DNA from 3 places in the Arthrobacter melezitosi genome. Region 1 is predicted to be linked to each of the others. Evidence: predicted binding sites of a transcription regulator. Region 1 holds the regulator's gene; each other region holds the start of a gene.
The links. The regulator LexA, encoded in region 1, represses DNA repair genes until DNA is damaged. The targets are predictions, from matches to a motif close to TCGAACANNTGTTCGA.
Positions count from the first base shown of each region.

Region 2: the regulator LexA is predicted to act here: its motif matches at 2,920-2,935, upstream of imuA' (DnaE2-dependent mutagenesis accessory factor ImuA').
Region 3: the regulator LexA is predicted to act here: its motif matches at 2,447-2,462, upstream of ruvA (Holliday junction branch migration protein RuvA).

Region 1 is NZ_JBTNDJ010000006.1:171,067-183,372, forward strand. Features, by position in the region: gene ACX80W_RS09275 (class I SAM-dependent methyltransferase) at 1-496, opposite strand, end outside; gene hflX (GTPase HflX) at 624-2,231, shown strand; gene ACX80W_RS09285 (ATP-dependent DNA helicase) at 2,224-4,254, shown strand; gene ACX80W_RS09290 (GGDEF domain-containing protein) at 4,405-5,553, opposite strand; gene lexA (transcriptional repressor LexA) at 5,685-6,374, opposite strand; gene ACX80W_RS09300 (LysM peptidoglycan-binding domain-containing protein) at 6,758-7,183, shown strand; gene ACX80W_RS09305 (histidinol-phosphate transaminase) at 7,261-8,355, shown strand; gene hisB (imidazoleglycerol-phosphate dehydratase HisB) at 8,447-9,064, shown strand; gene hisH (imidazole glycerol phosphate synthase subunit HisH) at 9,061-9,699, shown strand; gene ACX80W_RS09320 (CG2302 family histidine operon protein) at 9,702-9,857, shown strand; gene priA (bifunctional 1-(5-phosphoribosyl)-5-((5-phosphoribosylamino)methylideneamino)imidazole-4-carboxamide isomerase/phosphoribosylanthranilate isomerase PriA) at 9,997-10,755, shown strand; gene ACX80W_RS09330 (SseB family protein) at 10,752-11,591, shown strand; gene ACX80W_RS09335 (MFS transporter) at 11,622-12,306, shown strand, end outside.
Region 2 is NZ_JBTNDJ010000004.1:267,390-273,127, forward strand. Features, by position in the region: gene ACX80W_RS07290 (error-prone DNA polymerase) at 1-508, opposite strand, end outside; gene ACX80W_RS07295 (DNA polymerase Y family protein) at 535-2,127, opposite strand; gene imuA' (DnaE2-dependent mutagenesis accessory factor ImuA') at 2,127-2,909, opposite strand; gene ACX80W_RS07305 (DUF5997 family protein) at 3,043-3,426, opposite strand; gene ACX80W_RS07310 (LysR family transcriptional regulator substrate-binding protein) at 3,512-4,243, shown strand; gene ACX80W_RS07315 (GAF and ANTAR domain-containing protein) at 4,425-5,159, opposite strand; gene ACX80W_RS07320 (Dps family protein) at 5,419-5,738, opposite strand, start outside.
Region 3 is NZ_JBTNDJ010000013.1:62,812-68,549, reverse strand. Features, by position in the region: gene ACX80W_RS13175 (Mur ligase family protein) at 1-199, opposite strand, end outside; gene pdxT (pyridoxal 5'-phosphate synthase glutaminase subunit PdxT) at 284-997, shown strand; gene ACX80W_RS13165 (YebC/PmpR family DNA-binding transcriptional regulator) at 1,000-1,758, shown strand; gene ruvC (crossover junction endodeoxyribonuclease RuvC) at 1,792-2,367, shown strand; gene ruvA (Holliday junction branch migration protein RuvA) at 2,511-3,134, shown strand; gene ruvB (Holliday junction branch migration DNA helicase RuvB) at 3,134-4,243, shown strand; gene yajC (preprotein translocase subunit YajC) at 4,358-4,825, shown strand; gene secD (protein translocase subunit SecD) at 4,914-5,738, shown strand, end outside.

The DNA of each region.
Region 1 (12,306 bases):
CAAGGTTCTTCTGCACGACGAGCCACGCCTCGCCGCCGGGCGCCAGCCGGGGCAGCCAGCGCAGCAGGAGCCCATGGAGTTCGGCCTTGCCGATCCGGATGGGTGGATTCGACCAGATGGTGTCGAACTCGAGGGAAGGGTCGACGTCGTCCGGGGTGCCGGCCCGGACATTGGACAGGCCGAGGCGGGCCGCATTGTCCCGGGTCAGGGCGATGCACCGCTCATTGACGTCCACGGCGTACACCTGGGCCTCCGGGGCCTTCAGGGCGAGGGTCAGGGCGAGCGGGCCCCAGCCGCTGCCGACGTCGAGCAGGCGCGTGCCGCGCGGCTCGGGGACCGAGCCGAGCAGGATGGCCGTGCCCTTGTCGATGCCGTCGGGACTGAAGAGGCCCGACGACGTCACCAGGTCGCGCTGCTCCCCGTCGAGGACAACCGACAGCGGCCGCCGGACGCCCGGGCCGGCGGGCTGGGGGCTGAAGTAGTGCTGGGATTCCATAAGCGTCAAGCCTAGTGCCGACCGGGCCGTGCCCCGGATTCCGGCCGCCAGGACCGTCAATTGCTGTTGCGCGCAGAGTGAATTCGCTGGGCGCCCGGTTCACCTGCTACTAGCATGTAAGGACGCAATGACAAAGGAGAACATGACCACGAACCACGAAGGATCGACCGGAGCCGAGATGGGACCCGCGGAGATCCAGGCTGTCATCGACCGGATTCTCGCCCACGACGAGGCGGTCGCGTCCAAATCCTCGGCGGCAGCCAAGCCCCCGGCCGGTGACGGATCGGCCGGCGGAGCCCCGGCAACGTGGCGCTCCCGTGCGCAGGCCCTTTCGTCCTCCGCACAGGAGCACTCGGACTTCGACGGCGACCAGGAGCACCTCGCCGAGCGGCACGCCCTGCGCCGGGTCGCCGGCCTGTCGACCGAACTCGAGGACGTCACCGAGGTCGAATACCGGCAGCTGCGCCTCGAGCGCGTTGTCCTCGCCGGCCTGTGGAGCGACGGCACGGCGCAGGACGCCGAGAACTCGCTCCAGGAACTCGCCGCCCTCGCAGAGACCGCCGGCTCGGAGGTGCTCGATGGCATGGTCCAGCGGCGCCTGAAGCCCGATCCGGCCACCTTCCTCGGCTCCGGTAAGGCACAGGAGCTCAAGGACGTGGTGGCGGCCGTCGGAGCCGACACCGTCATTGTCGACAGCGAACTGTCCCCCTCCCAGCGCAGGGGCCTCGAGGACATCGTGAAGGTGAAGGTCATCGACCGGACCGCCCTGATCCTCGACATCTTCGCCCAGCACGCCCAGTCCCGCGAGGGCAAGGCCCAGGTTGAACTCGCCCAGCTCGAATACCTCCTGCCGCGGCTGCGTGGCTGGGGCGAATCGATGTCCCGGCAGGCCGGAGGCCAGGTCGGCAGCGCCGGTGCCGGAATGGGCTCCCGCGGTCCGGGTGAGACGAAGATCGAACTTGACCGCCGGAAGATCCGCACCCGCATGGCCAAGCTGCGCCGCGAGATCGCCGGCATGAAGCCGGCCCGGGAGACCAAACGGTCGAACCGGCGCCGCAACCAGGTGCCCTCGGTCGCCATCGCCGGGTACACCAATGCCGGGAAGTCCTCGCTGCTGAACCGGCTCACCGACGCCGGCGTGCTGGTGGAGAACGCCCTGTTCGCGACCCTTGACCCGACGGTGCGCCGGGCCGAGACAACCGACGGCCTCGGGTACACCCTCGTGGACACCGTCGGCTTCGTCCGGTCGCTGCCCACCCAGCTCGTCGAGGCCTTCCGCTCAACCCTCGAGGAGGTGGCGGACGCCGACCTGATCCTCCACGTCGTCGACGCCTCCCACCCCGACCCCGAAGGGCAGATTGCCGCCGTGCGCACGGTCCTCGCGGAGGTCGACGCCCGGAACATCCCCGAGATCATCGTGCTCAACAAGGCCGACGCCGCCGACCCGTTCGTCCTCGAACGGCTCCGCCAGCGGGAGCCGCGCCACGTCGTCGTCTCGGCCCGCACCGGCCAGGGCATCGACGAACTGCGCATGCAGATCAGCACCTCCATCCCCAGGCCCGGGGTGCGTATGTCCCTGCTGGTTCCCTACGACCACGGGGAGATCATCAGCAGGCTCCACGAGGAGGACGCGGAAATCCTCTCGCTTGACCACGCCGAGGAGGGAACCCTGCTTGAGGTGATGGTGAGGGAGGGCCTGGCCGCGGAGCTCGAGCCGTACCTGAGGCATGAGTAAAGGGCGCGAGCCCGACGCGCTGGACCTGCTGGATGCCGCCGTCGCGGCGATGGGCGGTGAAAGCCGTGCCGGCCAGCATGAGATGGCGCGCCGGGTGAGCGAGGCCATCGACACCGGGGAGCACCTGCTCGTCCAGGCCGGCACCGGAACGGGAAAGTCGCTGGCCTACCTGCTGCCGCTGATCGCGCACGCCATCGACAGCGACAAACCCTCGATCGTTTCGACGGCAACCCTGGCCCTGCAGGCGCAGATCGTGGGCCGTGACCTGCCCCGGCTGCTGTCGGCGGTTCAGCCGCACCTTCCCCGGCCCGTGGACGTCGCCCTCCTCAAGGGGCGGTCGAACTACGTGTGCCTGCACAAGACGGCGGGCGGATTCCCGGAGGAGGACGCCCCCGACGCCCTGTTCAGCCTCGGCGAGGACGCCGTCCAGCACCCCGGCGCGGCACCTGCCGCGCCGGGCAGCGCGCTCGGCCGCGAGGTGGTGCGCCTCCGCGAGTGGGCCGAGGAGACCGGGACCGGTGACCGCGACGAACTGCTGCCGGGCGTCAGTGATCGGGCCTGGCGCCAGGTGTCGGTCAGCAGCCTCGAGTGCCTTGGTGCCCAGCGGTGCCCGGTGGCCAAGGAGTGCTTCAGTGAACGTGCCCGGGAGGCCGCCGCGACCGCCGACATCGTCATCACCAACCATGCGATGCTGGCCATCAGCGCCTTCGAGGGCCTCGCCGTGCTCCCGGACTACGACGTCGTCGTCATCGACGAGGCGCACGAACTCCACGACCGGGTCACCGGGGCGGTCTCCGGGCAGCTCTCGGCGTCGATGGTCTCAGCGGCCGCGACGGCGGTGCGCCGGCACGCCTCCCTGCGCACCGACGCGCTCGACTCCGCCGGCAAGGCCCTGGAGGAGGCCTGTGCGCTCCTGCCCTCCGGGCTGATGCCCGGACGCCTTCCCGAGGAGCTCGGGCTCGCCCTGGAGCAGGTGCGCGATGCCTCCCGGACCGCCCTTTCGGACACGAAGCCCGACGGCAAGGCCGACGGCCCGGGGGACGCCGACGGCGGCCGGCAGCAGGCCCGGGGGCGGCTCGGCCTCGTCTTCGAGGTGGCCGAGCGGCTGCTCGCGGCAGCTGAGGCCGGTGAGGTCGTCTGGGCCTCCCGCCCCAGTACCTTCACCCCGGGCGCCGGCTACTCGATGGCCGACGAAAGCGCGCCGGCCATCCTCAACGTGGCGCCGCTGTCGGTCGCCGGGCGCCTCCGTGAGGGATTGTTCGAAGACCACACCGTCGTGCTGACCTCGGCGACCCTCGCGATCGGCGCCGAATTCGGGCCCGTGGCCGGCTCCCTCGGGCTGACCGGTGCGGGCGCGCCGTCCTGGACCGGGGTGGACGTGGGAAGCCCCTTCGACTACCCCCGCCAGGGGGTGCTGTATGTGGCCAAGGACCTGCCCAAGCCCGAGCGGGGCACCTCCGAGGCGCAGTTGGCCGAGCTGGCCGCGCTGCTGAAGGCATCCCGCGGCGGAGCGCTCGGGTTGTTCTCCTCCCGCCGCGCCGCAGAGGAGGCGGCCGAGGCGCTGCGCCCACTCGTCGACTTCGAGATCCTGTGCCAGGGCGAGGCCTCGCTTCCCTCGCTCGTCCAGCAGTTCGCCGATGAGCCGGACACCTGCCTGTTCGGCACCCTGTCCCTGTGGCAGGGAGTCGATGTGCCGGGGCAGTCCTGCCGGCTCGTGGTGATCGACCGGATTCCCTTCCCGCGCCCCGACGACCCGCTGATGACCGCCCGGACCCGGGCGGTGGCCCGCGCCGGCGGCAATGGGTTCATGAGCGTCTCCGCCACGCACGCCGCAGTGCGGCTCGCGCAGGGGGCGGGGCGCCTGATCCGGGCCTCCGGAGACCGCGGCGTGGTCGCGGTCCTCGACTCGCGGCTTGCCAATGCCCGCTACGGATCCTTCCTGCGCGCAGCCCTGCCGCCGTTCTGGCACACCACCGACCGGACGACGGCGCTCGGGATCCTCGAGCGGGTCGCCGCAGGCTAGGGGAGTCCGGCCGCGGGAACCGTGCCCGACCGGCTTGATGACTGCCGGTGGGGCGCCCTGTGCGGGCGCCCGGGTCCCGGGCCGGGCCGGGCCGGGTCCCGGAGGCAACCCGCCGTGCCCGCCGGTCCCACCGTCAGTGACCGCCCGGTGCTAGGTGGACGCCGCGCGGACCGCCCGGTTCCTGCCCTGAGACTTCGCGGTGTAGAGCGCGGCGTCCGCCGCCGCGATGACCGCCTCCAATCCGCCGTCGGCCGGCCCGGCGTCGGCGATCCCGAAGCTGACGGTGGGGAGCGGGAACCCCTGCGGCGTCCGCGACCCCAGCAGGACCCGGCTGATCTCCGCGCTGACGGCCTCCGCGCGTTCCGCGTCGGCGCCGCTGAGGAGGATGATGAACTCCTCGCCGCCGTAGCGCCCGACCAGGTCGGTGGACCGCACCGAGCGGGAGCACGCCGCCGCAAAGGCCTGGAGTGCCGTGTCGCCGGCGGCGTGCCCGTAGGTGTCGTTCACTTCCTTGAACCGGTCGAGGTCCGCCAGGATCAGCGCCGCCGGGATCCCGGCGCCCTTGAGGCGCTCGAGTTCCCGGGTCGCCCGGTCAAGGAACCCGGAGCGGTTGAGCAGCCCGGTCAGGCCGTCGCGCGCCGCCTTGCGCCGCAGGTTGCGGGTGACCTGGTCATTGCTCAGCGCGGCCATGGTGAAGGACACCACCACCAGGAGGGTGAGGGTGATCAGTGTGGTCACGGCGGATCCGAAGAGGGTCTGGAAGACGCGCCCGTCCACGCCCCCGACGACGAAGGCGACGGCGCGCCCGAGGTAGAACACCGAGAGGAAGCCCGATGCCACCGCCAGCGGCAGCTGGGTCCGGACGAGGTGCGGAGCGGGCCGCCACACCGCCCAGGCGGCGAGGCCGAAGAGCAGCGACATCATGGCCAGGAAGACTTCCCCGCCGGACCAGGGGTTCACTGCGGGGTGGCCCAGTGCCGAGGCGAGGGCGGTCAGCAGGGGCGCGGCGGCGAGCTGTGCCACCGGCGGACGGCCCTTATGCAGGGAGCGCGCCGCCGCCCAGACGGCCGCCGCGCCGGCCACGAGCAGCGTGTTGCCCAGCGGGTTCGCCCAGCGTTGGTGGATTGTGCCGTCGAGGAGGAAGGCCGCCGAGCCGGCCAGGAACAGTCCGATGGCCGCACACCACCAGGCGCTGTAGGCCGAGCGGGTGCGGCGGAAGGTCACGAGGTAGAACAGCACGAGCTGGATCAGTGCCACCACGCCGAATGCGACCCTCAGGGTTGAGGTATCAAGCGGCATCCGGCGGGCCCTCCGTTCCGTGCGACATGCCGCCAGTATCGCACCGGGCGGCGACATTCCCCCGAGGCTCCGGCGCGTGGCGGCCCCGGAGCCCCTTGTGCCGTCGGCGCCGGCGGTGAAAGCCGCCCGGGCTAGAGGGCGCGCATCACCGAGACGACCTTGCCCATGATGCTCGCGTGATCGCCCAGGATCGGTTCGTACCGGGTGTTCTGCGGAAGCAGCCAGGTGTGCCCGTCCCGCTGGCGGAAGGTCTTCACCGTCGCCTCGTCGTCAAGCAGGGCGGCGACGATCTCGCCGTTCTGCGCGCTCTGCTGGCGGCGCACGACCACCCAGTCGCCGTCGCAGATGGCGGCGTCGATCATCGAGTCCCCGGAAACCCGGAGCATGAACAGTTCGCCGTGCCCGACGAGCTGCCGCGGCAGCGGCATGACATCCTCGACGACCTGATCGGCGAGGATCGGGCCGCCGGCGGCGATCCGTCCCACCATGGGAACCATCGCCGTGTCGACCGCGCCGGAAAACTCCGGGCCGGTGCCCGGCCTGTCCTGCTGAGGCGCCGCGGCGTCGGCCAGGGTCAGGGGCAGGAGGATCTCCATGGCCCGGGGCCGCTTGGGATCCCTGCGGATATATCCGAGCCGCTCCAGCTGGGACAGCTGGTGCGTGACGCTTGAGAGGCTCGCAAGTCCGACGGTGTCGCCGATCTCGCGCATCGACGGCGGATACCCGTTGGCGCCGATCGACCGCTGGATGGTTTCAAGGATCTTCATCTGGCGCGGCGTCAGGCCCTTGGGCACCGTCCGGCCCCGTGGACGTCCCCGCACGGGGGCGCCGGTCGGAAGCGCTGCGGCCGCCTCTCCCGCCGGGACGGCCGGAGCCGCCCGCCCCTCTTCCGCTGCCCGCTCTGCCACTGGTTCTGTCCCTTCGCTGCGCCGCCACCTGCGCCGGGAAGTCCCGGCTGACCCATTGTGTCGGTGGCACGTGGTGTTGTCAGGTTGCCGCCGTCCGCCGGCAGGGCCGGACTACGCGTCTTCCTATGAGGCCAACGGTAGGCCAGCACGGACCTGTTTTCAAACATATGTTCGAGCGAGTCTCGACAAAGCTCGATGACAGGTGCTAAGAATAAGCAGGACGAAATAGAAGACATGTTCGAATTAACCGTTCGAACCCGTTGGACTTATTCGAAACTCCAGAAGAGGTACACGTCATGACCGCAATACCAGGCCCGCTCAGTGCCCCCGCAGGATCCGCCGCGGCGGGTGGCCTCCGGTCCCTCGGTGCAACGGGCGGGGGCCGTCTTCCCAGTCAGCGGGATACGGACCTTCCGCGGCTGCGGCTGACCCGGCGCGGCAGGGTGCTCCTGGTGGGGGTGCCGCTGGTGCTGCTCGCGGCCTCCCTTGTCCTCCTCGCGGCGTCCATGACGGCGCCGGCCAAGGCCGGCAGCGACACCGCCCAGCCGGCCGACACGGTGAGTGTCAACGTGGCGCCGGGGGAGACGCTCTGGTCGCTGGCGGGCGAATTCGCCCCCGACCGGGATCCGCGCGACGTCGTCTCGGAGATCGTCGAACTCAACGGGCTCGGCTCCTCGACGGTGCAGGCGGGCCAGATCGTCGCACTGCCCGTCTCCAGGTAACCCGGACCGCCCGTGGCGGCCGGTCGGCGCCCCGCCTCAATTCAGCACTCCGGCGGACCTTCGCTTAAGCTCGGTGGGTGAGGAACCGCCTTGAGTCCCTGTCCCGCCTTCCGCTGCGCGAGAACCTTGTGGGGTTATCTCCCTACGGTGCCCCGCAGATTGACGTTCCGATCCTGCTCAACGTCAACGAGAACACCCACGGGGTGCCTGCCGAGGTCCGCAGCGCCATCGTCGAGGCGGTGCAGGCGGCCGCCCTCGGGCTGAACCGCTATCCGGACCGCGAGTTCACCGAGTTGCGCGGGAACCTTGCCCGCTACCTTGGTGGGGGAGTCACGGCGGAGCAGGTCTGGGCCGCCAACGGCTCCAACGAGGTGCTCCAGCAGATCCTCCAGGCGTTCGGAGGGCCGGGGCGCACCGCGATCGGCTTCCCTCCGACGTACTCGATGTATCCCCTGCTCGCCAGCGCCACCGACACCCGCTACGTCACGGCCGCCCGCGACGCCGCCTTCCAGCTGGACGCCGGGTACGTCGCCCGCGAGGTCGCCTCCTCCGGCGCCAATGTCGTCTTCCTCTGCTCTCCCAACAACCCCACGGGGACGGCGCTGGGGCTCGACGTCGTGGAGGCCGCCTACGAGGCCGGGGCGGCGGCCCGCGCCATCATCATCGTGGACGAGGCCTACGCCGAGTTCTCCCACGCCGGCACGCCCAGCGCCATCACCCTGCTGCCCGGACGGGAGCGGCTCATCGTCTCCCGCACCATGAGCAAGGCGTTCGCACTGGCCGGAGCCCGGCTCGGGTACCTCGCTGCCGCGCCCGAGGTCGCCGATGCGCTGCGCCTGGTCCGCCTGCCCTATCACCTCTCGGCGATCACCCAGGCCGCCGCCAACGCCGCCCTGACCCACTCCGCCACCCTCCTGGCCAACGTTGAGGCGATCAAGGTCCAGCGCGACCGCATCGTGACCGAACTCGCGGGGCTGGGCCTGTCGCCGGCCCCGTCCGACGCCAACTTCGTGCTGTTCGGCGGCCTGGCGGACCCACAGCGGGTCTGGCGGGGCCTGCTCGAGGCGGGGGTGCTGATCCGCGACGTCGGGATTCCGGGCCACCTTCGGGTGACGGCCGGCACGGAGAGGGAAACCACAGTGTTCCTCGAGTCACTGAAGCACCTGCTCTGAGCGGCGTCTCCTAGACTGGAAGGGAGCGTGCGCCGCCCCTCCGTCCGGACGGCGGCCCGCACCGATGCGAAAACCCTAGCGAAGGACACCAATGACCGTGGAGATCTCCGCCGCCCGCACCGCGCGGATCGAGCGGACCACCAGCGAATCCAGCGTGTACCTCGAGGTGAACCTCGACGGCACGGGTACCTCGGACATCAGTACCACAGTGCCGTTCTATGACCACATGCTCACCGCACTCGCCAAGCACTCCCTGATCGACCTGACGGTGAAGGCCACCGGCGATACGCACATCGACGTCCACCACACCGTCGAGGACACGGCCATCGCCTTCGGCGAGGCCCTGCGGGGGGCCCTGGGCACCAAGGCCGGGATCCGGCGCTTCGGCGAGGCGACGGTTCCCCTCGACGAGGCTCTGGCGAATGCCGTCGTCGACATCTCGGGCCGTCCGTTCCTTGTGCACGGCGGCGAACCGGCGGGCCAGGAATACCACCTCATCGGGGGCCACTTCACCGGGTCGCTGACGCGCCACATCTTCGAGGCCATCGCGCTGCACGCCGGGATCTGCCTGCACCTGACGGTGCTCGCCGGCCGGGACCCCCACCACATCGTTGAGGCGCAGTTCAAGGCCTTCGCGCGCGCCCTCCGGGCCGCGGTGGAGTCCGACCCTCGGGTCGAGGGCATTCCGTCGACGAAGGGGGCACTGTGAGCGCGCCCAAGGTGACGGTGCTCGACTACGGCTCGGGCAACGTCCGCTCCGTGGTGCGGGCCCTCGAACACGTCGGCGCCGAGGTCACCCTAAGCGCCAAATCGCAGGACGTGCTGAACGCCGACGGGCTCGTCGTGCCGGGTGTCGGGGCCTTCGCGGCCGTGATGAAGGGCCTCAAGGATGTCGATGCGCTGCGCCTCATCGGCCGCCGCGTGGCCGGCGGACGGCCCGTCCTCGGCATCTGCGTGGGCCTGCAGATCCTCTTCGACGAAGGCGTTGAGCACGGGGTGCGCACCGCCGGGATGGGGGAGTGGCCGGGCAAGGTCGAGCGGCTCCAGGCCGAGGTGGTGCCCCACATGGGGTGGAACACCGTCAGCCCGCCCGAGGGCTCGGTGCTCTTTCGGGGCATCGAGGACGAGCGGTTCTACTTCGTCCACTCCTACGGGGTCCAGCACTGGGACTTCGACGTCAGCCAGCCGATGATGAAGCCACCGCAGGTCACCTGGTCCGACCACGGCGGCCGGTTCATCGCCGCCGTCGAGAACGGCCCGCTCTCGGCCACCCAGTTCCATCCCGAAAAATCCGGCGACGCCGGAGCCCAACTGCTGCGCAACTGGATCGGCAGGGTGGGCTAGCCGTGCTCAGCGTCATCCTGATGGGCGTCGCCGGCCTGCTGATCGGCGGAGCGCTGTCCTTCCGGTCCCAGGGCTTTCCCAAGGCGCTCATCATCAGCTTCTGGGTCCTCGCCGGCATGGCCCTCATCGGGGCGTACCTCTTCACCCTGGAGGCGTAGGCCCTGCTGGGCCCCACGCGGTGCGCAGGCGCGGCGGGGCCCCCAGCGGGCCGGCGCCCGCCCGCCTCCGCCGTCCCCGATCCCGACCCCTGCCCCCACACCATCCGGCCCACCGGCCGCCGTCCACCGAAAGAAGCCCATGAGCCCGTTCACCGACTCACCCAACCTGGAACTCCTCCCCGCCGTCGACGTCGCCGACGGCCAGGCCGTCCGCCTCGTGCAGGGGGCCGCCGGCAGCGAAACCAGCTACGGGGACCCCCTCGACGCGGCGCTGGCCTGGCAGGAGGACGGCGCCGAATGGGTCCACCTCGTGGACCTCGACGCCGCCTTCGGGCGGGGCTCGAACCGGCCGCTCCTCGAGAAGGTCGTCCGCAGGCTCGATATCAAGGTGGAGCTCTCCGGTGGAATCCGCGACGACGAGTCGCTCGACGCCGCCCTTTCCCTGGGGGCCACCAGGGTGAACCTCGGCACGGCCGCCCTCGAGAACCCGGAATGGACCGCCAGCGCCATCGCCCGCTACGGCGACGCGATCGCCGTCGGCCTCGATGTGCGCGGCACCACCCTGGCCGCCCGCGGCTGGACCCAGGAGGGCGGGGACCTGTGGGAGGTGCTGAAGCGGCTCGAAGACGCCGGATGCGCCCGTTACGTCGTCACCGACGTCACCAAGGACGGCACCCTGCAGGGACCGAACCTAGCCCTCCTTGAGCAGGTGCTCGAGCGGACGAGCCGGCCGGTCGTGGCATCGGGGGGCATCTCCACCCTCGACGATATTGCGGCGCTGCGCCAGCTGGTGCCCGGCGGCCTCGAGGGAGCGATCGTCGGCAAGGCCCTCTACGCCGGGGCGTTCACCCTGCCGCAGGCCCTGGATGTTGCCGGGCGCCCGGCGTCCCGGGAATGACCCGCCAACTCCCGGCACACATCGCGGCCGCCCTGGCGGGGAATACAACCGACTCCGCCGGGCGGCCCTGGGCCGGACGTGACCTTTCGGGCAGCGGAAACCCACTCCATAACTTCGACGAGGACGACGGGCAGGCCGACCCCGGCTGCTCGGACGCAGTCCGGGCCCTGATCGGCGGCACCGGCAGTGAGGAGCAGGTGATCCAGGCGCTGGCCCCGGCGCGGGTCTTCATCCCCATCGTGGCCCAGCTCGCCGGCACCGCAGAGGGCGCCCACGGGATCGCCACCGACAAGGAAGCCGACATGGCCCTGGTGACGCTGCGGGCTCCGGACGGCCGGTCGGCGCTGCCGGTGTTCACCTCCTCGGACCTGCTCGCGGCGTGGCACTCCGAGGCCCGCCCGGTGGCCGCCTACGCTGCGCGCGCGGCCCTTGCCGCCGTCGCCGAGAAGGCCGAACTGCTCGTGGTGGACCCGGGAGCCGACTTCACCTTCGTGGTGCGCCGCCCGGCGGTGTGGGCCCTGGCCCAGCAGGAGACCTGGACGCCGTCCTACCGGAGCCCCGACCTGAGCGGCATCGTCGCCCCGATCGTCGGCGGCGAGGAGGCCGTCGTCGACGTCGTGCTTGAGCCGGGGTCCGGGGTACCTGCACGGACCGCTGGCGGTAGGCTTGTCTCCGGCGGCGGAGCCGGCCCCGAGCTTCGGATGAGCGTCCGCCTGCAGCCCGGGCTCAGCCCGACCGCCGTCCGGGACCTGGTGGAGCGCCTGCGCGCCTCCCTGCAGGCCCGCCGGGAGTTCGTCGAGCGTGTCGACTCCCTGGAGATCCGAATAACCAGCTGACCGCGAAGGATCAGCAAGAGAGATGCCGCCGTGAACTTTGCCGTCTACCTGGAACTGCTGCGCATCGTTCCTGTCCGGAGGCTGCTGCTCGTCGGCATGATCGCCCGGTTCCCCCACTCCGCCGCGGGGGTCCTCCTGACCCTGCATGTCGTCCAGACCCTGGACCGCGGCTACGCCGCGGCGGGGTCCGTCGCCGCGCTCGTCACCATCGGGATCGCCGTCGGCGCGCCCTGGCGCGGCCGGCGGGTGGACAGCGTCGGACTGCGGAAGGCGCTGATTCCCTCGGTCATCGCCGAGGCCGTCATCTGGTCGGTCGCCCCGCGGCTGCCCTACGAATGGCTGCTGCTCGCGGCGCTCGTGGGCGGGCTGTTCACCCTTCCGGTCTTCTCCGTGGTGCGCCAGTCGCTCGGCGTGCTGGTGGAGGGGCAGTCCCGCCGCACGGCCTTCACCCTCGACGCCATCTCCACCGAAACCATCTTCATGGTGGGCCCGGCGGTCGGTATCGTGCTCGCGACGCAGGTGTCCACGGTGCTCGGCCTGACCCTGGTGGGCTTCGCCACTGCCGCCGCGGGAATCCTGCTGATGATCTACAACCCGCCGACCCGGACCGGGCAGCCCGGGGCGCTTCCCGCGCCGAGCGAGTCCGAGGACCAGGCCCTGGCGGTCGAGTCGGTGGTGGCTGCGGCGCCCGCCCGCGTCAACGAGGCCTCGGCCG
Region 2 (5,738 bases), on a different contig from region 1:
CGGCGGAAAGCTGCGCCGCGGTGATGGCCCCGGCCAGGCGGTGGTAGCCGGCCGAGCCCCGGGCCAGGACCAAAAGGTGGGTGCCCTCGGGGTCCGCCTCCCCGTTCTGGGGTTTCGACAGCCCGAGGGAGAGCTCGGCACCGTAGATGGTGGAGAGCCCCGGGTGCTTCTCGGCCGCCTCGGCGAAGCGGACCGCTCCGTACAGTCCGTCATGGTCGGTCAGGGCCAGTCCCTGCAGCCCCAGCCGCCGGGCCTCCTCGATGAGGTGCTCGGGGCTGGAGGCCCCATCGAGGAAGCTGAAATTCGAGTGCACGTGGAGTTCGGCATAGGGGATGGAGGGCCCGGCTTCCGGTTCGGGGCCGGACGGATGGGTGTAGGGCTGGCGTTTGCGGGACCAGGCCGGGCTGTCTCCGCCGTCGGCGCCCGGAGGAGGCAGCCCCGGGCGGGTCGAATCCGAAAGATTCCTCTCGAAGTCCGACCAGGGTACGGGCGGGTTGCTCCATCCCATGATTGGCTCCTTGTGGTGGTGGGGGATCAGTCGTAGGTGGCTTCGGCCCACCATTGGTGGTCCTCGAGGAGGAACAACCAGGCAGACCCCGACGGGTCAACCAGCTGGAACCGGTTCAGGACCCGCCCTGCCGGGTCCCACCAGCGTTCGGTGATGGGCCAGGGCCCGGCCCAGGACTGCACCGGCCAGCGCGGTCCCGTATGGCGGCCGGCCGAGAAAAACGCAGGATCGGCGCTGAGCACCCCACGGCCGTCGACGTCGACGCCGTTCCCTGCGGCATCGACGACGATGCCCGGAACCGGTTCGGCGAAGACCGTGGCCGGGACGGGCCCGGGCAGCTTCCCAGGCCAGGGCAGCTTGGAGTCCCGGGGGAGCGCCCCGGGGGGCGCGTCACCCCAGGGGATGTAGACGCGGCGGTCCGCCAGGAGGCGCCCGCCGGCAAGGATCGCGGTGAGGACGGCGCCGTGGCCGAGCATGCTCTGGATCCGGGCCAGGCCGTGGTGGACGCTCTCGTCGGGGCCCGTGCCCCATAGCCCGTCGGCATGGTCGCCCAGGTCCTCGACGGTCACCGGCCCGACCTGCACGCGGGTGATGCCCGAGCTCAGCCCGCTGTCGGCGTTCCTTCCCCCCTGCAGCTGCCACCGCACCCGGTCGACGACGTCGTCGGCGTCGAACCACCGGGGATGCTGCCAGGTCCGCTCCGACACCTCGCCGGAGTCGGAAGTCAACACCACCCGCAGTGCCGTGCAGACGAGCCCGGCGCCCCGGATCCGGTCGATGAAGGCCTCGGCGGACATCCGGAAGGCGAAGGCGAGCTGGTCGATGCGGGCCAGCGGCGGCTCGAAGTCGACGGTGGTCTCAAGCTGCGGCGGAGGCCTGCGCGCCACCACGCCCGCGGAGTCGGTTCCGCTGGCCAACCGGTGCGCCAGTGCGCCCTCTTCGCCGAACCGGTTGCGGACATCGGCTGCCCCGAGCGCGGCGAAGTCCCCGAGCGAGCGGATCCCCAGGCGGCGCAGCAGTACCGCGAGCTTCGGCTGATCCAGGACCTCGAGGGGAAACGTGCTGAGGAACCAGGCGGAGCGTCCGGGCGGGATGATGCACAGCGGCCCGTCGGCGTCGTCGGTTTCCTCGGCGACCCGGGCCGCCTGCTCGGCGGCGAACGGACCGTCGGCGATTCCGATCCGCACGTCCGTCAGGCCGATGGCGGCAAGGGCCGTGAAGACGACGGAGGCCGTCTTTTCCTCGCTGCCGTAGTAGCGGGAGGGACCCTTGGCCCGGACCGCGCACAGTCCCGGCCGGAGGACCTGGACGCCGGGCATAATCGTCTCCACGGCGGCGGTGACCGGTTCGAAGCTGCGCTGGTCCAAATCCGGGTCGTAGGGCAGGCAGATGAGGTGCGGACACCGCGCCTGGGCCTCCCGGACCCGCAGCCCCCGGCGCACCCCCTCCTGGCGGGCGGCGGGGGAACAGGCGAAGACCTCCCCCTTCGCCACCAGGGCGAGGGCCGCGTCGGCCTCGAGGGAATGTTCACGCAGGGCGGCCGTGATCGGCCAGTCCGGGCACCACAGCAAAAGGGTCCGGGTGGCGGTGGAGCCGTCTCCGGCGGGCGGGCTGTCCATCAGGAGTTCATCAGGGTGGGCCAGAACAGGGGATCCCCGCCGTCGGCGGAGCCCGGGGCACCGTCGTTGAGGTACCTGCCGGCCGGATCCTGCAGCCCGTGCTGCAGGTCGGCAAGCCAAAGGTAGGCATGCCGGGGCCGGCCCGAGGGGTGCGTGGCGGTGATTTTCATCCGGCGGGCACGCAGGTGGCCCCTTCCGGAGCCGAGGCCCTCCCACACACTCTCGGCCACGCCCAGGGTCGAGTCGCTCTGCTGCCAGCTCCCCAGGGTGACCATCGCGGCCCCGCGCTGCCGGAGCCTCGCCTTGAGCCGGGCCGTATCGGTTGGGGTGAGGTGCTCGGGGGCGCGGGTGAGGACCACCGAGACCACATCGATCAGGGCCGCCGTCACCGTGAGCCACTGGGCTCCCGGTGCGGGCACCAGGATCAGCCGGTCGAGGTTGATCCCGAATTCACGGGCGGACTCCACACTGAATTCGGGCAGTCCAACCACCCCGCACCAGGCCCCCTGGGCGGAAGGACCGGCCAGCAACGCCATGGCCAGGGCGGCGGAGTTCCGCACCGAGTACGAGCCCCCGGACTGCAGGCCACCGCCGGGCAGGATCCGGGCCAGTGCCGGAACCGTGGGAAGCCGCCTCGAATCCAGCCGACTGGCCTGCATCTGGTTGATGCGCTGCTGCAGGTCCACCGGGGAGGCGGTCTTCAGCAGCCGCGGCCCGGGCGCGCCGGAGCCGGAGGGGAACGGCCCGTCCTCCTCGAGGGCGCCTGCAGCTGGTGGAGTCACGACTCAATATTCGAATACGTGTTCTATTAAGTCAATCGGAGGCTCCGGCCGTGGAGGAGCCCTGAATATGCTACGCAGTGGAGGGAAATGCCCTTAAACCCGGTTCATCCGGGGGCCCGGCGCAACTTCGCGGTTACTTCCTGCCCTGCTCGGAGCCGGCCTCCTGCGCACGCTGGGCATCGCGCTCCTTGACCCGGGCGGCCTCCGCCCGCACCGCGGCCTGGGTGGCGCGTTCGGCGACGAGCCAGGCCGGGGGATCCTGCAGCAGGGCCGTGATCTGCGCGGTCGTCAGCGCCTCGGTAACGCCGCCACGGGCCAGCCCGCTGACGGAGACCCCCAGCTTCTGGGCCACCACGGGACGGGGGTGCGGACCGTTGCGGCGCAGCTCGGCGAGCCACTCCGGCGGGCTCTGCTGCAGTTCGTTGAACTCCCCCCGCGTCAGTTCCCGCTCCTGGAATTCCGAGGGTGCGGCGGGCAGGAAAATGCCAAGTTTCTTGGCCGCGGTGGCCGGTTTCATGGTCTGCGGGGTTTTTGCGGGGGTCATGATCCAAGCGTAACGGTCCCCGGCGCTGCCCCGGCCGCCCGTGGGCTAGGGTGAAGTTGTGCCAGAGTTCAAGCCCCGAACGCTTTCCGTGGGCTTCGTCGCCGGCGTCACCCCCGGCAAATGGGTCGGGCGGTGGCGGGAGCGGCACCCGGAGGTGCCGCTGGAGCTTCAGCAGTACGGCGACGACGCCGTGGCCGCCCTGCACTCCGCCGCCGTCGACGTCCTCTTCGTCCGGCTTCCCGTGGACCGGGAGAATCTTTTCGTCATCCCGCTCTATGAGGAACAAGCCGTCGTGGTGTCCTCCAAGGAGCATGAAATCTCGCTCTATGACGAGGTGCCGCTGGCCGAACTCGAGGCGGAGAACCGGCTCGACGTCGCGGAGTGCGGAGGCCCCGCCGGAGCCGTCGAGGTGGCGGCGTCGGGGGCCGGGGTCGTCGTGCTCCCGATGTCCCTGGCCCGGCTGCATGCCCGCCGGGACGCCGTGCACCGGCCGGTGCCCGAACTTCCGGGGACCACGATCGGCATCGCCTGGCTCGAGGGCAACGACTCGCAGGACGTCGAGGAGTTCATCGGAATCGTGCGCGGCCGGACCGAGCGCAGCTCGCGCCAGCCCTCGGCCGCCGACGGTCCGAAAAGTGCATCCTCGAAGGCTCCGGCTCGGAAGGCCGGGGCGCAGCAGGGGGCCAAGCAGTCGGCCGCACCGGGCGGGAAGCGTTCCGGCGCCCCGAAGGGGGCCGCGAAGGCGGGAAAGGCCCGGACGCCGCAGAACCGGCGGGGCCGACGCCGCTGATGTCCCCGCGAGTTTGCAGCTAACCACGCTTTGAGCCCCGCGGAGGGTGGTGAGCTGCAGTTTCGGTGGGAGCCCGGGTGGAGGCATTTCCGCGAGTTTGCAGCTAACCACGCTTTGAGCCCCGCGGAGGGTGGTGAGCTGCAGTTTCGGCAAGACACCCACGCGGGCGGGTGGCCTCCGCCTACGCTTCGAAGTGGGTCTCGGGTTCGCCCTGGCCGATGGAGGCCACCACGGAGGCGGCAATGTCACGGACCTTCCGGTTGCGGCTGCTCGAGACCGCCTTGAGGATATTGAAGGCCTCCTGCTGGCTGCACCGGTTCTGGGCCATGATGATTCCGATGGCGATATCGATGGCGGTGCGGGATTTCATCGCGGCCTTGAGGTTCGACACCGAGTCGCTGTGCTGGGCAAGGCGGACCGAGAGCATCAGGGCCCTGGAGGTCTGGCGGACGAATCCCTCGGCGGTGCGGATCGACTCCTCGTCGAAGCCTCCGGCCCGCACTGAGTACACGTTCAGTGCCGCCATGGTGCCGGCCTCGAGGTCGAAGGGCACTCCGAGGATCGACTGGACGCCGTGCTGCGAGATGTCGGCGAGGTAGTCGGGCCACCGTTCGTCCGCCGCCACATTGGCCACGTGGACCGTGCGGTGCTCCAGGCAGGCGGTCAGGCACGGCCCCTCGGAATGGCGGTACTGGATCTCGTCGAGCTCCTTGGCTTCGGGGCTGCTGCTGGCCACGGTGCCGGCCCGCCTGCTTCGCAGGAGGGTCACTCCGCAGAGCGCCCCGCCGGTGCGGTCAAACAGCTGGTTTGCCGAAAAAGCCGCGAATTCATTGAGGAATTCTTCGACATCGTCGGTATCGAGGATGAGTTCCTGAAGGTAGTCGGTGGGTGATTGCCCGGCAACCCTGTCGGCCATGATCTCTGGTCCTGTTTCGTTCGGTCGTCCCAGGGCGGAGCATCAGCCGCTGGCGTCCCCCGAAGGATTCAGGACCGATGCACAAACTCCGGAAGTGTTCGTGATCGGCCTTCTGCTAGACCGGTTAATAAGCCTACACATTACTAGGCGATCACCTTGTTTCGAAGATGGTGGCCGGCGTCCCGGCCCGGCGTGATGCGCCCCGGGGGGTCCGGCTGCTGCTTCGGGGAGGAGGTGGCGCCCGCAGCCCCGCCGCCGCCTAGGCCGGGACGGCCTGGGCGGGCTCTGTCACCTCGGTGGTGGGCTCCATGTCTTCGGCGGCCACCATCCACGCGTACTGCTCGAGCTTTTCGATGAACCCGTGGAGGATGTCCGCCGTCGTGGGGTCTTCCTCGTCGACCTGGTCGTGGACGTCCCGCATCCTTTGGACCGCCGATTCGAGCATGCGGACCACCCGGGGGATGGTGTCCTGCGTGGAGACGAGCCCGGCCGGGAACTGGTCGATGGAGGTTCCCCGGGCCACCGAGGCACTGCGGCCGTCGGGGACCGCGTGGAGGGCGCGCATGCGTTCGGCGAGCT
Region 3 (5,738 bases), on a different contig from region 1:
CAACGACCATCTTGGTGGTGGTGGTCTTGCCGTTGGTGCCGCTGACGACCATGACGCCGTGCTCGAGGGAGGCCAGCGCGCGGCCCATGAAACCCGGGTCGATGCGCTCAACCACCAGGCCCGGCAGCGCCGAGCCGCCGCCGCGCAGCCTGGAGGCGCGGCGCACGGCTTTTCCGACAAGGACGCTCAGGGGATTCATGCCTTTAAACCTAGCGCAACCATCCGGGGGAGCCGGTCAGCCGGCCGGCGCCCGGGGCGGAAACCGAGCACCTAGAATTGGACCATGGCCTCTTCCTCACCTTCGCCCTCCTCCGGCGTGCGCATCGGCGTGCTGGCCGTCCAGGGTGACGTGCGCGAGCACATCCGAACCATCGAATCCCTCGGCGGCACCGCCACCGCCGTCCGGCGCCCCGCCGAACTCGAGGGGATCGACGGGATCATTATTCCGGGCGGCGAGTCGACGACCATCGACAAGCTCACCCGGGCCTTTGACCTCGCGGAGCCGCTGCGCGCCCTGATCAGGGCCGGGCTGCCCGCCTACGGCTCATGCGCCGGCATGATCCTGCTCGCCGACGTGATCGCCGATCCGTCGACGGACCGCCAGGGCAATCCGCAGCAGACCCTGGGCGGGCTCGACATCGTGGTGCGGCGCAACGCGTTCGGCCGGCAGCGCGAGTCCTTCGAGACCGACCTCGACTTCCGCGGGCTGAACGCCACAGCCGCCGCCGGCGGGAACGACCCGGTGCGGGCCGTGTTCATCCGCGCGCCCTGGGTGGAAAAGGTCGGGCCCTCGGTGGAGGTCCTCGCCGAGGTGCCGGCGTCGGCGACGCCCGTGCCCGGCGGGTCCTTGGATGGCGGGCCGGAGAAGTCCGGGGCGGTCGCTAGAATTGTGGCAGTGCGGTCGGGCAACCTGCTCGCGACGAGTTTCCATCCGGAAGTCACCGGCGAGCAGCGGGTCCACGAATTGTTTATTCGAATGATCAGAGGAGAAGCGTAAGCATGTCGGGGCACTCTAAGTGGGCTACAACCAAACATAAGAAGGCCGCGATCGACGCCAAGCGCGCGAAGTCCTTCGCCAAGCTGATCAAGAACATCGAGGTGGCCGCGCGCGCAGGCGGCGCCGACCTCGCCGGCAACCCTGGCCTTGAACTGGCGGTGTCGAAGGCCAAGAAGACCTCGGTCCCCATCGACAACATCAACCGCGCCGTCAAGCGCGGCGCGGGGCTGCTCGGCGACGCCGTCGACTACCAGACCATCATGTACGAGGCGCGCGGGCCCCAGGGCTCCGCCCTGCTCATCGAGTGCCTCACCGACAACAAGAACCGGGCCGCCTCCGAGGTCCGCCTCGGCATCACCCGCAACGGCGGCAGCGTCGCCGACCCCGGGTCGGTGGCCTACCTGTTCACCCGCAAGGGCGTCGTCACCCTCCCCAAGAACGGCCTGTCGGAGGACGACGTCCTGATGGCCGTCCTGGACGCCGGCGCCGAGGAGGTCAAGGAGTCGGCCGACACCTTCGAGGTCATCTCCGAGCCGCAGGACCTGCGGGCCGTGGTGGCCGCGCTCGAGGAGAACGGCATCGAGTACGACACCGACGAGGCCGAGTTCGTCCCCTCCATGCAGGTCCAGCTCGACGTCGACGGCGCGAAGAAGTTCCTCAAGCTCGTCGACGCCCTCGAAGAACTCGACGACGTGCAGAACGTCTACTCCAACGCGGACCTCTCCGAAGAGGTCCTGGCCGAACTCGAGACCGACGATTAGCACCGGCCGGGCGGGCCTGCGGGAGGGTGCACCGTGACGATCCGCGTTATGGGCATCGACCCCGGGTTGACCCGGTGCGGCCTGGCCGTCGTCGACGTCGAACCGAACCGGCACTCCACGCTGGTGGCCGTCGGCGTCGTCGGCACCGAGGCCGGCCGCAGCCTCGACCAGCGGCTGCTGGTGATCGCCGAGGCCGTGGATGAGTGGCTCGACCTTCACTCCCCGCACGTGCTGGCCGTGGAGCGGGTCTTCAGCCAGCTCAACGTCAGCACCGTGATGGGCACCGCCCAGGCCTCGGGAGTGGTCATCGCCGCCGCCGCCCGGCGGGGCATCCCCGTCGCCCTGCACACCCCCACCGAGGTCAAGGCCGCGGTGACCGGCAACGGCCAGTCCGACAAGGTGGCCGTCACCAAGATGGTCACCAAGATCCTGCGCCTGGACGCCCCGCCGCGGCCGGCCGACGCCGCCGACGCGCTGGCCCTGGCGATCACCCACGCCTGGCGCAGGGGAGTGGGGCTGCAGGGGGCGGCGGCCGCCGCCGGCGCGGGAGCCGCCACCCCCGCCCAGCGCCTGTGGGCCGAGGCCGAAGCGAGGGCCCGGCGGCGCTGACCGGCACCCCTGGGGGCCGACGGCCGGCGGCGGGCCCGGTGTGGCGGCGCGCGCCGGAGCTCCCGGGACGGTAACGTAATAGAAAGTATGTTCGGACGATGGTTCGGGCGATCGATCCCCATACCTCTTTGGAGCTTCCCGAGATGATCAGTTCCCTCCGCGGCACCGTGGCCTCCGTCGGCCTGCAGTCCGCCGTGCTCGACGTTCACGGCTTCGGCATGCAGGTGCAGGCGACACCGCAGACCCTCTCCACGCTCCGGGTCGGCAGCGAGGCGCAGGTCTTCACCACGATGGTGGTGCGCGAGGACTCGATGACCCTCTTCGGATTCTCGGACGCCGAGCAGCGCGAGGTCTTCGACACCCTGCTGGCCATCAGCGGAGTCGGCCCGCGGCTCGCCCTTGCCGTGCTCGCCGTGCACACCCCCGAGGCCATCCGCATCGCCGCCTCCTCCGGCGACGACAAGGCCTTCAGCAAGGTCCCCGGCATCGGGCCCAAGGGTGCGCGGCGGATCGTGCTCGAACTGGCGGGCAAGCTCGTGCCCCTCGAGGCCCCCGGCGTACCCCGGAACTCCTGGCAGGAGCAGGTGCTCACCGCCATGATGGGCCTGGGCTGGTCCGAGAAGGACGCCGGAGCCGCCATCGACGCCGCCACCGCCGACGCGCCCGAGGTTGCCGCGACCGGCGACGTCGCCCAGATCCTCAAGCTCACCCTCCGCCGGCTCGGCTCCGACGGCGCGCGGAGCTCGGCCCGGGCGAAGAGCCTCTGATGGCCCCGGCATCCCAGCCCGGCGACGCCCCGCTCGTCGCGGCCTCCTCCGACCCGGAGGACCGCGCCGTCGAGGCCGCGCTCCGGCCCAAGAACCTCGACGATTTCGTGGGGCAGAAACGGGTGCGCCGGCAGCTGTCCCTGGTGCTCGAGGCCTCCCGCCTCCGGGGCCGCAGCGCCGACCACGTGCTGCTCTCGGGCCCGCCCGGGCTGGGCAAGACGACGCTGGCGATGATCATCGCGGCCGAGATGAACGCGCCGCTGCGGATCTCCTCCGGGCCGGCGATCCAGCACGCCGGCGACCTCGCCGCGATCCTGTCCTCGCTCACCGAGGGGGAGGTGCTCTTCCTCGACGAGATCCACCGCATGTCCCGCCCGGCCGAGGAAATGCTCTACATGGCGATGGAGGACTTCCGGGTCGACATCGTCGTCGGCAAGGGGCCCGGCGCCACCGCCATCCCGCTCGACCTTCCCCCCTTCACCCTCGTCGGGGCCACCACCCGGGCCGGGCTGCTGCCCGGACCGCTGCGCGACCGCTTCGGCTTCACCGGCCACCTCGAGTTCTACTCCACGGAGGAGCTCGAACTGGTGCTGCGCCGGTCGGCCATGCTCATGGACATGAAGGTCAACTCGGCGGCCTTCGCCGAGATCGCCGGCCGGTCCCGGGGCACCCCGCGTATCGCCAACCGGCTGCTGCGGCGCGTGCGCGACTGGGCGCTCGTCCACGGCATCGACCTGATCGACGCCGGAAGCGCCGGGGCGGCCCTTGATATGTACGAGGTGGACGAGAAGGGCCTCGACCGGCTGGACCGTGCCGTCCTGACCGCCCTCATCACGAAGTTCGGCGGGGGACCGGTGGGGCTGTCAACGCTGGCCATCGCCGTCGGGGAGGAACCGGAAACGGTCGAGACGGTCGCCGAGCCCTACCTCGTCCGGGAGGGCCTGCTCGGCCGCACGCCGCGCGGCAGGATCGCCACGGCGGCCGCCTGGCACCACCTCGGGCTGGTGATGCCGCCCTCGGTGGCCGCGGCGATGCCGGAGGACCTCTTCAGCGTGGCGCAGGACGGCGAGGTTCCCGGCGGGGACCCGGCCGGGGACTGGATGACCTGACCGGGGGTGGCCTGTCCGGGGGAGGTTTCCCTTTACACTGGGAGGACATGTGGCGTGAGCCGGCTGAATCTGCGCCGGCTGTGCCGACCCCAGTTATAGGAACGGAACTTCTCTGTGTTCGCAAACGTAGTAGCCTCGACCGCCACGGGAGCCGGCGACGCCGCCGGGTCCTCATTCGACATCTTCAACCTGATTCTCCCGCTCGCGCTGGCGTTCCTGATCTTCTCCATGTTCCGCCGGCAGCGCAAGGCCAAGCAGCAGGTCACCGAGATGCGGTCGCAGATGGAACCCGGCGCCGAGGTGATGACCCAGTTCGGGCTCTTCGGAACGATCGTGTCGATCGACCAGGAGAACAACAAGGCCGTCATCGAGCTCTCACCGGGCAACACGGCCACCGTCCACACCCAGGCCCTGACCAAGGTCGTCAAGCAGGAGCCGGCAGCGGACCTCGCCGACGAGCCGTCGGTTGCCGCACCGGACACCATCGCCACCTCCGGGACCTCGGGCAGCACCGCCGCCGAGACCCCCGAGGAAACCCTGGCGCGGCTGGACCGCGAGAACAAAAGGAACAACGAGAACTAGCACGCATTCCCGGCCCCGGGCCTCCCCGGCGGCCGGGACCCACCGGCACGGCGCGGACCCCGCGCTCCATCCCTAAGGACAATCGACAATGCCACGTACCGGCCCCGGCACGGCAGCCAAACGGACACTCGTCTGGCTGGGCGTACTTCTTGCTCTGCTCGCCGCGCTGCTGGGCGCCGGCTCCGCCTGGAGCAACGCAAGCTGGACCCCGAAGCTCGCCCTCGACCTCGAGGGCGGCACGCAGCTGATCCTCGCGCCCAAGCTCCAGGGCGGCGGAACCGAGATCAGCCCCGAACAGCTGAACCAGGCGGTTGAAATCATCCGCCAGCGCGTTGACGGCAGCGGCGTGGCCGAGGCCGAAATCTCCACCCAGTCCGGCCGGAACGTCATCGTCTCCCTCCCCGGCACCCCCGACTCCGAGACCCGTGAACTGATCCGGGCCTCGGCGCAGCTCGAGTTCCGTCCGGTGCTTTTCGGCGGCCCGGGCCAGGCCCCCGCCGCGGAGACCCCCACGCCCGCCGACCAGTTGCCCAAGCCGGCCGCCGAGCCCACCAACGCCAGCGACCCCAACTGGATCACCCCGGAGATCTACACGGCCTTCGAGACGCTCGACTGCCTCGATCCGGCGGCGGTGGAGCCGAAGACCGAACCGGCCCCCGCCGATCAGCCGCTGGTCGCCTGCGAACCCGAGACCCAGGGCAAGTACATCCTGGGGCCCGTCGAGGTGCCCGGCACCGACATCGACGACGCAACCCACGGCCTGGCGCGCGGCCAGCAGGGCCAGTCCCTCAACAGCTGGGTCGTCAACATCGACTTCAACGACGACGCCACGAAGGTCTTCCGCGGCGTCACCGAGCGGCTCTTCGAGATCGGCCGGGGCGACCCGCGCAACCAGTTCGCCATCGTGCTCGAC